2 regions of the Paenibacillus wuxiensis genome follow, and region 1 is predicted to be linked to the other one. Evidence: riboswitches for the same ligand, from Rfam matches in the RefSeq annotation. Region 1 holds a riboswitch; the other holds the start of a gene.
The links. Region 1 has a riboswitch for FMN ahead of ribD (bifunctional diaminohydroxyphosphoribosylaminopyrimidine deaminase/5-amino-6-(5-phosphoribosylamino)uracil reductase RibD). Riboswitches for the same ligand answer to the same signal wherever they lie in the genome.

Region 1 (7,605 bases):
ATCGGATCTCAAATCTTCGAAACTGAAGGATTCCAAATGGCGGTTGAACGCGTTGCACAATTTGCTCGTGGGGTGAAGGAACAGCTAGGGATCGCATTCCGGGTTGTGAACTTGGGCGGCGGTTTCGGCATCCGCTATGTAGAAGGGGATACGCCTCTGCATGTTCGCGATTATGTAAAGGCCATTACAGATGCTGTAAAGCAGCATTTTGCTGACATCGGAGAATGTTTGCCTGAAATTTGGGTAGAGCCAGGCCGCAGTATTGTTGGAGAAGCGGGAACAACACTGTATACAGTTGGCTCTGTGAAGGATATTCCAGGCGTGCGCAAATATGTAGCTGTTGATGGAGGGATGACCGACAACCCTCGACCAGCGCTGTATGAGTCTCGTTATGAGGCACTGCTTGCTAACCGTTCGACTAATGAGTCCACGGAGACAGTGTCGATAGCAGGAAAATGCTGCGAAAGCGGCGATATGCTGATTTGGGATGCTGTGCTTCCTGCCGTCCAGCAGGGCGATCTGTTGGCTGTGTCCTGCACAGGTGCGTACAATTATTCGATGGCAAGCAACTATAACCGTATTCCAAGACCAGCTGTCGTGTTCGTGCACAACGGGGAAGCGGATATTGTTGTACGTCGTGAGTCGCATGAAGATATCGTGCGCAATGACTGCATTCCATCTCGTCTGCGCAACGAGCCAGCGCTGAAATAGTACGGGATGTGACGATTGCAAGCTCCACGGCAGCAGTTGAATTTCACATCCGAAGTTACACTATATATGGAAATTATTACAACACCCAATCTTCTGTCTTGTCGTGGCATAACGATGAGGCAGAAATCGGGTGTTTTCTTTTTGTTAAGAAATAACGTATAATCGGATGAGCAAGCGTGAGCATTGTACATATGGAAGGAGACGATACATGATGAGCAAATATGCATTGATTGAATTGGAAAAAGGCGGCACGGTGAAAATCCAGCTCCATGAGCAAGAGGCACCAGGTACCGTTGCAAACTTTGAGAAGCTGTCCAACGAAGGTTTCTATAACGGCTTGACATTCCACCGTGTTATTCCGGGCTTTGTAGCGCAAGGCGGTTGCCCGCACGGAACAGGTACAGGCGGCCCAGGCTACACAATCAAATGTGAGACAAAAGGCAACCCGCACAAGCATGAGCGTGGTGTACTTGCGATGGCGCATGCCGGCAAGGATACAGGCGGTTCCCAATTCTACATCACTTACGATGCATTCCCTCACTTGGATGGCGTGCATACGGTATTTGGCAAAATTGTAGAGGGCATGGAGCATGTAGATGCTGTTAAGCAAGGCGACAAGATGAAGCAAGTTACCATCGTGGAAGAATAGAAATAATTGAGGGAAGGCGTGTATGCAGCTTGGCTGCTGCACGTCTTTTTTATTTGAACGCATCTGAATGGTTCCATGCGGTGAAGCGACACAAGTTGCATTTTACCAGGTCAGGTGGTACACTTCTAAGTGCAACATCTTAGAAACTAATTTTATAGCAATACGAATGACAGACCTTCAGGGCAGGGTGAAATTCCCGACCGGCGGTGATGAACCTATTCTTGCGTGTGCAAGGTGTTCTTAGTCCGTGACCCGGGTGGATTCGTCCACACGGTGGATCTGGTGCAACTCCAGAGCCGACAGTATAGTCTGGATGGGAGAAGGGGCGTCAGGAGAGAAGAACTCGATAATTAGTTCTTTCAAGTTCTTATTTTCACAATTTCATGAGCATTCCAGGCGAAATGGACGGCGAATACCTGCGTAAGCGCGAGGTTTTCTATTCATCTATCGTCGTATTTGACATATGCGAAATCGATGCAGTTTGCTGAGAACATCCTTGTTGTCGGTTTTATTTGTCATATAAAAATGGAAATTATGCTTATGTGCGACTATTGTGAAATTAAGTACATACCTGTAAGCTCAATCAATCATGCCCTTCGGAGGATCCGAAGGGCTTTTTTGCGTTAGCCTTGATCTGTTTGTGGAAAGGAGGATACCCAATGTCTGCTGTTATCAATGATGAACTGTACATGCAGCTCGCTGTGAACATGGCAGAGCAGGTGCTTGGACAGACCGATGTGAACCCTGCAGTTGGCTGTGTCATTGTGAACGAGGGACGAATCGTCGGTCTTGGAGCTCATTTGCGGCGTGGTGAAGGCCATGCGGAAGTCCATGCTTTACAGATGGCTGGTGAAGCGGCCAGAGGAGCGACTGCGTATGTGACCCTTGAGCCATGCAGCCACTATGGGAGAACACCGCCTTGCAGCCTGCGATTGATTGAAGCGGGAATCGCCCGTGTCGTGATCGCTTGCGTCGATCCGAATCCAGCGGTTGCAGGGAGAGGAATTGCTCTACTGAAGGATCATGGAATTGGGATAACGTTGGATGTGCTTCGGGAGAGAGGTCTCGCACTGATTGAAATGTTCGCTAAGCATATTACGACCGGCATTCCGTTCGTTACCCTCAAGACAGCAAGTACGCTGGACGGCAAGATCGCCACTTCGACTGGGGACAGCAAGTGGATCTCGAATGAGCGAAGTCGTGAACTCGTTCATTCGATGAGGCACCGTCATCAAGCGATTATGGTAGGCATAGGCACTGTGCTTGCGGATGATCCATCGCTGACAACACGTCTGTCGGTCCCTGGGGTAAACCCAGTGCGCTTGATTGTAGACTCGAAGCTTCGGATCCCTATGGACGCCAAGGTCGTAATCGATCAAGCTGCACGAACCTGCATCTTCACAACTGCACGGGCAAGCGGGGAGAAGCGGCGTGAATTGGTGTCCCGAGGCGTAGAGGTCTTCGAGTGCGGAGAAAGCGAGAAGGTAGACCTTCAGCAGATGATGGAATGGTGCGGCCAACATGAGATCGGATCCATACTCCTTGAAGGTGGAGGTCGATTGAATGGGGCGATGCTAGAGAAGAAGCTGGTCGACAAAGTTGCAATATTTATGGCTCCGATTGTCGTCGGCGGTCAGCATGCGCCTGGTAGTTTTGTGTTTGAAGGTGTAGAGCGGATGCAGGATGCATACCGGCTTCAGCATGTGGAGGTTGAGAAGCTCGGAGATAATATCTGCATCACTGGATATCCGTTCGGCAAGCGTGAGGTGGAGCATTTGACTCATTCCAGCATTAAAGGAGGAGCATAGCAATGTTCACCGGACTCATTGAAGAAGTGGGCTCACTGCAGTCTGTGATGAATCGGGGCGAGGCGATGGTGCTTCATATCCGAGCATCTAAGGTTCTAGAAGGCATGAAGCTGGGGGATAGCATCGCCGTCAATGGTGTTTGTCTGACCTCAACGTCCTATGATGGCAGCTCCTTCATGGCGGATGTGATGCCGCAGACGTTCCGCCATACGAATTTGAAGGATTTAAGGCCGGGCGATCCGGTCAATCTAGAGCGTGCAATGACAGCAGGCGGACGATTCGGCGGTCATATTGTACAAGGACATGTAGATGGTCTTGCAACGATTGTGGGACGAACAAGAGATGCGAATGCTGTTGTCATCGAATGTCGGGCGAGTCGGCCTGAGATGGCGAAATATATGATTCCACAAGGTTCTGTCACCATTGACGGCATCAGCTTAACCCTAACACGAGCAGAGCATGGAGAGTTTGCCGTATCGATTATTCCACATACGTTGGCGCAAACCGCTCTTCAGCGCAAGCAGCCGGGTGATACCGTCAACATTGAATGTGATGTGCTTGGCAAGTATGTGGATCATTTGCTCCGGTATGGTAGATCAGGGCCGGAGAACGAGACAAAGGATTCGGATCGTTCTGGTTCTGGAGGTCTTAATGCAGCGTTTTTGGCAGAGCATGGTTTTATGTAATGGTGAAAGGGGAGGAACAACATGAAGGAAGCATTTCACTTTGATTCGATAGAAGACGCAATTGCAGATTTGAAGCAGGGCAAGGTCATCATTGTGGTTGATGACGAAGATCGGGAAAATGAAGGCGACTTTATCGCGTTAGCCGACAAGGCAACACCGGAAGTTATTAACTTCATGATTACAGAAGGCCGAGGATTGGTATGCGTACCTATTACGCAGGAGCGTGCCGAGGAGCTTGAGCTTCACCCAATGGTTGCACACAATACGGACAATCACGGTACGGCATTTACCGTATCCATTGATCACGTAGATACGACTACTGGCATTTCAGCGCACGAACGCTCACTAACGATCCAGAAGATGCTGGATGCGGACGCCAAGGCAGAAGATTTCCGCCGCCCGGGTCATATCTTCCCGTTAATAGCGAAGAGTGGTGGTGTGTTGCGCCGTGCAGGGCATACGGAAGCAGCGGTTGATCTCGCCCGGTTGAGCGGATCTGCACCTGCTAGTGTCATCTGCGAAGTGATTAAGGAAGATGGCACGATGGCTAGACTGCCCGACTTGATGGAACTGAAGGGGCAATGGGACTTGAAGCTCATCAGCATCAAGGATCTCATTCATTACCGTAATGAGAAGGAGAAGCTGGTTCAACGTGAGGTCGAGGTGAACATGCCTACTGACTTCGGCATATTCCGAGCTATTGCCTATACGAATGGTGTAGACAATAAGGAACATGTTGCCTTAGTGAAGGGCGACATTGATGGAACTCAGCCAGTTCTTGTTCGCGTTCATTCGGAATGCTTAACCGGGGATGTATTTCATTCACATCGCTGTGACTGTGGCCCTCAATTCGCCGCTGCGCTTTCACAAATAGACAAGGAAGGCAATGGCGTCCTGCTCTATATGCGCCAGGAAGGCCGCGGGATTGGACTTATTAATAAGCTCAAAGCTTATAAGCTTCAGGAGCAAGGGCTAGACACGGTGGATGCCAACTTGGAGCTTGGATTCCCAGCGGATCTGCGGGATTACGGCATTGGAGCTCAAATCTTGAAAGATCTCGGCATATGTCAAATTCGCCTTCTTACAAATAATCCTCGCAAAATTAAAGGGTTGGAAGGCTATGGTCTGGAGGTCGTTGAGCGCGTCCCGATCCAAATGCAGGAGAATGAAGACAACACAAAATATTTGCATACGAAGGCTGCGAAGCTCGGGCATATGCTCGTATTCGACGATATTGAACAGGATGAACAAGCACGCAGATAAGCCCTGAAGGAAATGAAGTACCGCAAGCGTGCGATAACCTTATCGTTATGATTCAGTTATTTATCACAGAGGAGGACTTTACTTATGCCACATGTATTTGAAGGACACTTAGTTTCCGAAGGATTAAAATATGGAATTGTTGCTGGTCGATTCAATGAATTTATTGTCAGCAAGCTTGTTTCGGGAGCACTTGATGCGCTGAAGCGCCACGGGGTTAAAGATGAAGAGGTAGATATTGCCTGGGTTCCGGGTGCATTTGAAATTCCACTTATTGCGCAGAAAATGGCGGAGAGCGGGAAATATGATGCCGTGATCACACTTGGCGCAGTTATTCGCGGCTCCACTCCGCATTTCGATTATGTGTGCAGTGAAGCGGCTAAAGGCGTTGCGCAAGTGAATATGAAGACAGGGGTTCCGACCATATTCGGAGTGCTGACAACAGACTCCATCGAGCAGGCAATTGAACGTGCAGGAACGAAGGCAGGCAACAAGGGTTGGGAAGCTGCGTCTACTGCAATTGAAATGGCGAACTTGACGAATCAGTTAAAATAGTGCTTATTTAATGTAGTGCCCTTTTTGCAAGGGCGCTACATTTGTTTTATTGCTCAGGAGGTTATCACGGGGTGACCGTAACGTATAAGCTGGAACAGTTTGAAGGACCGCTCGATTTGCTCCTGCATTTAATCGACCAAGCGGAAATTAATATTCAAGATATATCGATTAGTGAGATTACCGATCAATATATGGAATATTTGCACAACATGCAGGAATTGGAGCTGGAGATTACGAGCGAGTTTCTCGTTATGGCGGCAACGTTGCTGTCCATGAAATCACAGCAGCTGCTTCCCAAGCCTCCGGTCATGGAATGGGACGACTATGAAGATTATGTGGATGATGAGCCTGATCCGCGGGCAGAGCTTATACGCAAGTTGATCGAATACCGAAAGTACAAGGGAATTGCGGAGCATCTCCGGGAACGCGAGACAGAACGAAGCATGATTTTTTCCAAGGAACCAGAGGACTTAACGCCATTTATGCCAACAGCTCCTGATAATCCAGTGGATGGATTACATGTCACAGACTTGATCGCAGCTTTCCGCAAGGCACTTAGCAAAGCGTCGCGCAGAACGCAGGTCGCAACAATCCACCGGGATGAAATATCGGTGAAGGATCGGATTAAGAGCATTATCGACACGCTGCGTCCATTTGGCAAGGGAGGTAAGATGATGTTCTCTAACTTGCTTAGCGAGCATCTCACGCGTTCGGAAATTGTCGTTTCCTTTCTCGCGCTGCTGGAGCTGATGAAGATGAAGCAAGTTCGCTGCTACCAGGATAGCCTCTTTGAGGACATCGTGATTCAATGGAGTGGGGAGGTGGACACGGAAGATGGACTTTCAGATGCTGAAGTCGATTATTGAGGGGTTGTTGTTCATGGCTGGAGATGAAGGCTTGAACATTAAGCAAATCTCAGAAATTACAGAACAGCGCCCAGAGGTTATAGAGGAAGCGATGAACGATCTGCGCGCGGACTTCGAGCGCTCGAAACGTGGTCTGCAAATTGTTGCAATCGCAGGGATGTACGAGCTAGCTACATTGCCAGAACATGCCCCGTATTTTGAGAAGATGGCATATTCGCCATCGCGTTCTTCTCTGTCGCAAGCAGCCCTAGAGACCTTGTCTATCGTTGCCTATCGACAGCCGATTACCCGTGTTGAGATTGAAGAAATCCGCGGCGTAAAATCGGATCGTGCGATTCAGACACTGACGAACAAGGGTTTGATCGAAGAGGTTGGACGAGCAGAAGCGATTGGAAGGCCGATTTTGTATGGCACAACGAAATCATTCTTAGATTATTTCGGATTATCAACAATTAAAGAACTGCCGGATTCCTCTGCTTTTGAACAAATGGATGGGTTAGAAGAGGAAACGCAGCTCTTGTTCGAGAAGTTAGATGGACGCCAATTGACGATTGAAGACGTGAAGGAAGTTGAAGAACAATTGGAAGCAGGAGTTCAACATGAGCACGAGGAAGAGATACGATAAGAACTTCTGCGTATGAAGCTGTTGAATATGCAAATATGAGGAGGAACTGCTTTGAACATTCATTTCCACGGTCATTCCTGCATTCAGCTTGTTACCGAACAGCATAGTATTATCATTGATCCTTTCTTGACTGGCAACCCTGTAGCAGTCACACGCTCAGAAGAGATTCATGCGGACTATGTGCTGCTCACACATGGACATGGCGATCATATTGGTGATGCGGTATCCATCTCCAAGCGCTGCAATGCGCCTATTATTGGCATGGTAGAGCTTACGAACTACATGGAATCGCAAGGTGCGCAAGCTATAGGCATGAACCTAGGTGGACCAGCTCCATTCGAATTTGGATCGGTTGCGCTAGTGCCTGCCCTGCACAGTTCCTCCGTTACAGTCAATGGTCAGGATATTTATATGGGTAACCCTGCAGGGATTGTCCTGCAAACAG
Region 2 (7,605 bases), on a different contig from region 1:
TGGATGCCAAAATGGGCTTCTCCAGGTGAGCGCAGCATGATGCCTGGTACGTTGATCGACGTCAGCTTCGCAGATTCCGTAGCCAAAGGCGTTACTGGTTTTGATGTTGCCACTGCCTTCGAAGGTTTGTTGAAGCATGCGATGACTGTAGCGGATGATCATCGTGTAGGACGCAAAGGAATGCAGGAGTACTTGAAGCATGGCTTCTTGCCTGCTGACATCCATACCCATGAGAGTGTCTGCAATACACTGGATTATGTGTACGGTGACTTCTGTATTGCACAGATTGCGAAGCATCTGGGACGCGATGCGGAGTATGCGCAATTGATGGAACGTGCCCGCAACTACAAGCACCTGTATGATCCAACAATCGGTTTCATGCGCGGTAAACTCGAAGACGGAAGCTGGCTGGAGCCATTCGACGCCACAGAATGGGGCGGTCCTTATACCGAAGGTGGAGCATGGCAGAGCAGCTGGGCTGTGCAGCATGACCTTCTTGGATTGGCAGATCTGATTGGCGGACGTGAGAAGTTGAAGGAGCGACTGGATGCCTTGTTCGCAGCAGATCCAGAATTCAAAGTGGGATCCTATGGCTTCGAAATTCATGAAATGTCGGAGATGGCTGCAATTGACTTCGGTCAGTTCGCGATCAGCAACCAGCCTAGCTTCCATATTCCATATGTGTATACTGCGCTTGGATACCCAACCTTGACTCAATATTGGGTGCGCAAGACGATGGACGAACTGTTCAGTGCGCAGCCTGACGGCCTGCCTGGCGATGAGGATAACGGCAGCTTGGCAGCTTGGTATGTATTCGGTGCAATGGGCATCTTCCCTCTTACACCGGGGGTACCGCAATACGTACTGGGAACACCAATGTTCAAGAAGATGACGGTCAACTTGGACAACGGCAAGCAGATTGTCATTGAGGCGCCGAACAACTCTTCGGAGACGAAATATGTCGCAGGTGTGCAAGTAAATGGCGAGCACGTATCCAATCTGTATATTGATCACGGGCAGCTGACGAATGGGGCTTCGTTGTCCTTCACGATGTCAGAAGAACCACAGCAACAGCAATATGAAGATGCGACCCTGCCATATGCAATGTCAAGAGCATAAGGATGTCATATCGTCTCGAACGTGATTAAGCTCGTTGCGTAGACATTAACGAACAAGAATGAAACAAGACTAAGGGGTGCTCCGGTCAACATCCGACCTGGAACACCCCTATTTCTCTACAATGCGCTCTGCAGCCTGAAGGGCCGTCAGTCTCTCCATCGCCAGCTGCACTGCCATCACATCATCAATATATCCGATTGGGAACAGATAGTCTGGAATAATGTCTGCCGATAAAATGAAATACAGCAGTGCGCTTCCTAATACGGCACGTTCTTCTACTGTTGCTTGTTCGCTGCAATATTGGGTGTACGTATCATTCAATTGATCGATAAATGGTCCCCAACCGCTTACCTCCTTCACCTTGGCATGGAAATTGTCGCGAATCATTCGATCTCCTTCATTGGTTTGCGCGTATTGCTCGTATTTATCCAGTTCTAGACGTACATGCTCCTTCGTGAATGGATAATCAAGCAGCTGTATGGACTTGAGTATGAATTGAAGGCTATCCTCCTGTAATTCATCTCCAATCGGTACCACTGGTACCGTGCTCAATTTGCCGAACTCGACGCCAACCGCCTCCATGAGCTGTTCAACGGGAATTGATAAATGCTTGGAAAATGAAGTTATATGGTGTATCTTAGCGGGCTGCTTGCCGTTGATAATTCGAGAAATCGTAGCGGTATCCATTCCAGTCCGCTCCCCCAATTTGCGCATGGAGAGCGAATGCTCCTTCATCGATTTTTTCAACATGTCACCGAGTGGGTTGTTCTGTTCGATGGCTATCACCCCTTGTCGCAGTCATATTCTACTGCCCATTCTCGCTCTGTTTATGACATGTATATGCACAAGTTCGCCTAGCCTACCCCATAAATTTGACATCAACGTATGACCAAGTTTGAACGAGGAAGGCCACAGATGTAGACAGATAAGCATTCATTGCAACCACCTCAACACATCTCCCATCAGCATGCGGTTGATTCTTATCACAGGCCAATCAGCTTGCTGTTGATTTTTTTTCAACATTTCGGCGATTCCGGTTCACAACTCTCAACATCGTGACATATGATACCTCAACAGTGCTGCAAGCGGCACCGGATTATACCCACAATAAGGAGTTGAACAGCTATGTATTACTGCCTGCAATGTTCCAAAGTCCATCAAGAGGATGGCACATCGGTAGTATTTCGGAATGTGTTCTATGTAGATGAGATGAGCAAACGCAAATTCCAGCTTGGAGATTGTCATTCGAACCCCCCCCTGCCTTATTCAGCAGGAAGTGAGCATCAGCTAGTGTTCGTGCCTCCGAGGGAAACTGTGCTGCAGATGCTTCACGATTGACAGGACGGCAAATGACATTCAATAAACAACCATTTATAACTTCGAATCAAGGGAATTAACCAAGGGAGAGATTCATCATGCAATGGATTATGATTATAGGATTAGCAGTCGCTTCGAGTATAGATAATTTAGGGGTGGGAATATCGTACGGAATACGAAAAATACGAATTGGAGTGCTTTCGAATCTATTCATTTCGCTCATCTGCTTCATTTTCAGTATGGCCGGTCTCATGTTCGGTCAATGGATATCGCAGGTTCTTCCTGGTATACTGCCTACCTTGCTTGCCGCATTCATCCTGCTTATTGTCGGCATCCGCATTGTTCTACTGACCTCTCACCATGGCAACTCGACGGAGACCGCTGCAGTAGAAGCAAGCAGTGAAGCTAATTCAAGCTCTTCACTAGAGCGAATGCTGCAGAGACCAGAGGAAGCGGATAAGGATAAATCGGGAACGATTAACTTATGGGAAGCAGCTGTGCTTGGCGTTGCACTGTCTGCCAATGCGCTTACAAATGGCCTAAGTGCTGGACTTATCGGGTTATCACCGCTCGCCATATCCCTAACCGCAGCGATCGGCAGTTTTGTCACATTGTGGCTGGGTGCCTTGCTTGGGCAGAAGATGGCCAACATTCGCATAGGACGCTATACAGTAGGACAATTCAGCACGGTGCTAAGTGGAGCTATCATCATTCTTGTCGCTATCAATTCTTTCTTCTAACCTAACTAACATAAGAGACCCTGTCTGCTATGCGTTCAAGGCATAGCAGACAGGGTCTCTTATCATTTATGGAAGACGATTGACAGCAACTTCATTAAGAATCATTGCACTGCCACCGCCGATTAATTTTGTCTTGATACCATATACAACGCAATCCAAATGAGAACGAAGCCTGAAATTTGCGCTGCAGTGACCGCCTGATGGAACACGAACCAATTCATCATCATCCCTACCAATGGGAATGACAACTCAGCCAGAGTCGCATATGAGGCCTTGGTAGTCGATAGACCGCGATAATACAGCAAGAGACTAATCAATCCTGGAAGAAGAGCCTGCAAGAAGATGTAGAACGACAGTGTCCCCCATTCTGATGCGGCGAAATTCCAGCTTGGTGACTCCCATGATGTCAGCACGATGAGCAGAGGGAGTGCCATCAAAAATCGCAGCGATGTGACCGTCTCATATTCCATTTTGTCGAGAAGCAACCGTCCCATAACTGTGGAACCGCCCCATAGGAATGCTGCTCCAAGTGCCAATAGACTGCTGAAGCCAATGACTTCATTGTAATGCCCAATTGGCAAAGACCATCCAAAAGTCAATAAATACGTACCGATAATAGCAAGAATAAGCAGTAGCGAGAAGCGACGCGGGAGCGTCTCCTTCAACAACAGCCGCGCTAATATAATTGCAAAGACTGGTTGCAGCTTCTGCAGCAGCAGTACGCCATTCGCATCACCATGTGCAAATGCTTCGGTAAACATAATGGTCGCTATTACTGAGCCGCCCCATGACAGGAACAGCAATGCCAGTACATGCTTCCATGTGCAGTTGCGCAGCTCTTTCCGGTGCATCCATAACACCGGGATCGCGTACAAGGCGAGCATCAGATGCTCAATCAATACAATTTGCGTCGAAGTCATAGACTCCATGACCCATACCCGGAACAGTGGGCCAATTCCCCACAGTGCCGCCCCCATCGCAACGAACCATACTCCTCTTGCAGAGCTGCTCATGCGTGTGTCGGCCTGGATACGATGTTCCATATTCAATAACCTCCAAGGTTGTTGAATATAGGATCTAGACATGCAGAAGAGAAAAATTCGCATTAGACCTGTTGTTGTATGCAGTTGTACCAAACAACGTGTGCGAGATCTTCTTCCATCCGGACTATACCGTCGGCCTTGGCTTCTCACCAAATCAGTCGCTGTTCTTCCGTTCGATGCTTACATGTTACAAGTAACCGAGTAAGCGAACAACGAGTCGCGGGCTCGGGCGCAGCTGCACCCATACCGCCGGTCAGGAATTTCACCCTGCCCTGAAGATCCATATTCAATCCACATAGTAGCATGCTGTTGCTTCCTTGACATGCCCTGACTTCATTATATCTAGATTTTCAGATTGAGCAATATGACATTTCGCATTTTCATGAAAGTTTTCACCATTTGCATATATTACCATCCCGACTTTTCAATCGAACCTTCTTCATTCAATCGTTGCATCCCTGTCTATTTCATCTACAATAGATCATATACAGCGGCACAATCATTTATTGAGGGGGATTGTCAATGTCAATTATTCGTTTGAACAAGGAACAGTTTTCTGAAGCCATATCGCTATCCGAGTATGCTTTCCAGTACAGCGTTGAACCTGAAGACTATGAAGAATATCTGCATAAATTGGGGAAACATGAGATTTTTGGTGTGTACGATGAAGGCAAGCTCGCTGCGAAGCTTCATATCCTTCCTTTTCACATCTATATCGGCCAGAATAAGCTGAAGATGGGTGGAATCGGTGGGGTTGCCACCTATCCTGAATTTCGACGCAAAGGATATGCCAAGCAATTGCTGCACCACTCACTGCGCGTGATGCAGGCCGCTGGAACTTCTATATCCATGCTCTATCCTTTCTCCATCCCCTTCTATCGCAAAGCAGGCTGGGAAGTATTCAGCGACCGCATGACTTGCCAATTTACCCGTCATGATCTAATTCCATTGAATCCTGAACTGGCAGGCATTGTTCGCCGCTTTACCAAGGATACGCATTCTACTGATATTGAAGCGGTATATGACGCATGGTCATCACAGCATTCAGGTATGGTCGTTCGCGATCACGAATGGTGGCTTGCTCACTATCATAATCGCACCGCGGCGGTGTACTATAGTGAGCATTCGCAGCCTCAAGGGTATATGTTGTATGAGATAAAAAATAATGCTATGCATGTACATGAATTCATGTGCGTTACAAGGGATTCTAGACAGGGGCTATGGAATTATATTTGTCAGCATGATTCTATGGTAGAGCAAGTAAATATGCGTCTTTGTGAGAATGAGCGCCTGTTTTTCGCCTTGAGCCTTCCACGAATTGTTCGTACCATACAACCTTTTGTCATGGCACGAATTGTAGATATTACATTATTTCTACAGCAATATACGTTTGCACCTGTACCTGCACATCCTCCTCTCTCTATATACATAAGTGACGACCAGGCTCCATGGAATAATGTAGTCATTCATTTTGAGAACGGGCAAGCTGCTATTCACTCTCAAGATGAGAAGCAGGTTCGTACCACTGTCAACATGACCAACACCCTGTCCATGAACATTAGAGCACTCACAACGATGCTGCTAGGTTATCAGCGACCATGCGAATTATTCGATAACGGATTTATTGCAGGTTCCATCAACAGTGTTGATACTCTAGAGCAGCTCGTTCCGCGACTTCATCCATATATATCAGACGCTTTCTAAGCTAAGCGAAGTAAGTATGAGCATTCATCTCCAATTGGCATTACAGTCCGATCATTGCAACGTCTCTCCCTCTCAATTAAGCAATAGGATTGAGAATCACAATTCATCTTCGTTATAATAAGCTGTATGAATCTATGTAAGGGAGTTTTTGCAATGACGCGTAGTGCAGTAGAACAACAAATTATCGACAATTATGAGCGTGATGAGCAAATGATGATTCTTATCTTTGCACAATGGTGTGTGAACCATAATCTTGATCCAGCCGAGCTCTATCATCGCGCATACCCGAAGCAGGGCGACAACTATCGATTGCAGCAGGCAATTGATCTTACGGTTCCGAAGGAGGAGGCCGGACCAATTCCTGACGACACTTTGTTCGCCGTGCTGTCTATGTACAACAACGAAGATCTTGCCTTCGTCGTGTCGGAAGAGTTGGAGAAGATGAAGCAGGCTCACAACAAATAAGGATTACTTGTATTCTCATTAGGAATGCATGGGTATCAGTGCGTATAAGTTTACTGCAAATATGGAATAGTAAGCCATGATTGATCGATTCTAACCTACATCAAGGAGTATATTTGCATATGAAACGCATTCTGATTGCCACTGCTCTCCTCTGCTTGCTTGCCGCAAGCATTCAGCCAGCCGCATACGCCGAACAGGGTCCAGCATTTCACTTTGGATTCAAAAAGAGTGTAAACGGCAAGCTTCCTTCGATTGACGAGGAAGGCTTCAAACCGACGATTGAGAAGCACGGAGCTATTTTTCTCGGAGATACAAACAAAAAAATGATTTACTTAACCTTTGATAACGGATACGAAAATGGATACACGGCTCAAATTCTGGATACGTTGAAGGCGAAGAAGGTTCCAGCCATCTTTTTCGTTACCGGACATTATGTGAATACACAGCCAGATTTACTGAAGCGGATGATTAATGAAGGACATCTGATCGGGAACCACTCGTGGAGTCATCCGGATATGACTACCATATCGGATGAGCAGATTCGAACCGAATTGGATAAGGTCAAACAGGCAGTATCAGCTGTCACGGGCAAGCAGGATATGCCTTATCTGCGACCACCACGTGGTATCTTTAATGACCGGACTCTAGCCATCACGAAGAATATGGGGTACACGAATGTATTCTGGTCCGTGGCTTACTTGGATTGGGATGTCAATGCCCAACGGGGAACGAGCTATGCATATGATAAGGTTGTAAAGCAGCTTCATCCTGGAGCGGTCATTCTGCTCCACTCCATATCGAAGGATAATGCTGGGGCCCTTGGCGCCATTATTGATGGTGCACGTCAACAAGGATATGAATTTGCAAGCCTCGATCAACTCAACGTACAGCAATCCAAATAGTAACAATCATTACTTGTTCAACGCAAGCTGATGAGCGCAATTAAGGGCTGGGGACGGTCATACGTCCCACAGTCCTTTTTTAGGTTGATAATCATGATTTTTATTTCAAGTTGGGAGCAGTTGGTGTATACTAGCACATTGTGATTACCATTCATTCATATACCGAGGTGTCTTCTGCTCATGTCATCAAGAAAATCATCGCATCTGTATGCCCTGCTCATCGTAGGTATGATCGCAATCTCTTTCTCGGCCATTTTTGTAAAATGGTCAACTGCCCCCGCCGCTGTCATTGGCATGTATCGTCTCCTGATAACG

Region 2: another riboswitch for FMN. It lies ahead of ABN764_RS14600 (DMT family transporter); the one in region 1 lies ahead of ribD (bifunctional diaminohydroxyphosphoribosylaminopyrimidine deaminase/5-amino-6-(5-phosphoribosylamino)uracil reductase RibD).

Annotation. Positions count from the first base shown of each region.
Region 1 is NZ_JBEFZI010000001.1:334,503-342,107, forward strand. It holds partial or broken gene lysA (diaminopimelate decarboxylase) at 1-711, shown strand, start outside; gene ABN764_RS01495 (peptidylprolyl isomerase) at 923-1,360, shown strand; FMN riboswitch at 1,530-1,689, shown strand; gene ribD (bifunctional diaminohydroxyphosphoribosylaminopyrimidine deaminase/5-amino-6-(5-phosphoribosylamino)uracil reductase RibD) at 2,020-3,168, shown strand; gene ribE (riboflavin synthase) at 3,171-3,854, shown strand; gene ABN764_RS01510 (bifunctional 3,4-dihydroxy-2-butanone-4-phosphate synthase/GTP cyclohydrolase II) at 3,876-5,117, shown strand; gene ribH (6,7-dimethyl-8-ribityllumazine synthase) at 5,202-5,669, shown strand; gene ABN764_RS01520 (segregation and condensation protein A) at 5,741-6,535, shown strand; gene scpB (SMC-Scp complex subunit ScpB) at 6,504-7,160, shown strand; gene ABN764_RS01530 (metal-dependent hydrolase) at 7,212-7,605, shown strand, end outside.
Region 2 is NZ_JBEFZI010000006.1:99,095-106,699, forward strand. It holds gene ABN764_RS14580 (GH92 family glycosyl hydrolase) at 1-1,119, shown strand, start outside; gene ABN764_RS14585 (DUF1232 domain-containing protein) at 1,228-1,869, opposite strand; gene ABN764_RS14590 (DUF3973 domain-containing protein) at 2,245-2,457, shown strand; gene ytaF (sporulation membrane protein YtaF) at 2,535-3,176, shown strand; gene ABN764_RS14600 (DMT family transporter) at 3,299-4,219, opposite strand; FMN riboswitch at 4,323-4,503, opposite strand; gene ABN764_RS14605 (GNAT family N-acetyltransferase) at 4,742-5,923, shown strand; gene yxiS (protein YxiS) at 6,077-6,388, shown strand; gene pdaA (delta-lactam-biosynthetic de-N-acetylase) at 6,508-7,290, shown strand; gene ABN764_RS14620 (DMT family transporter) at 7,471-7,605, shown strand, end outside.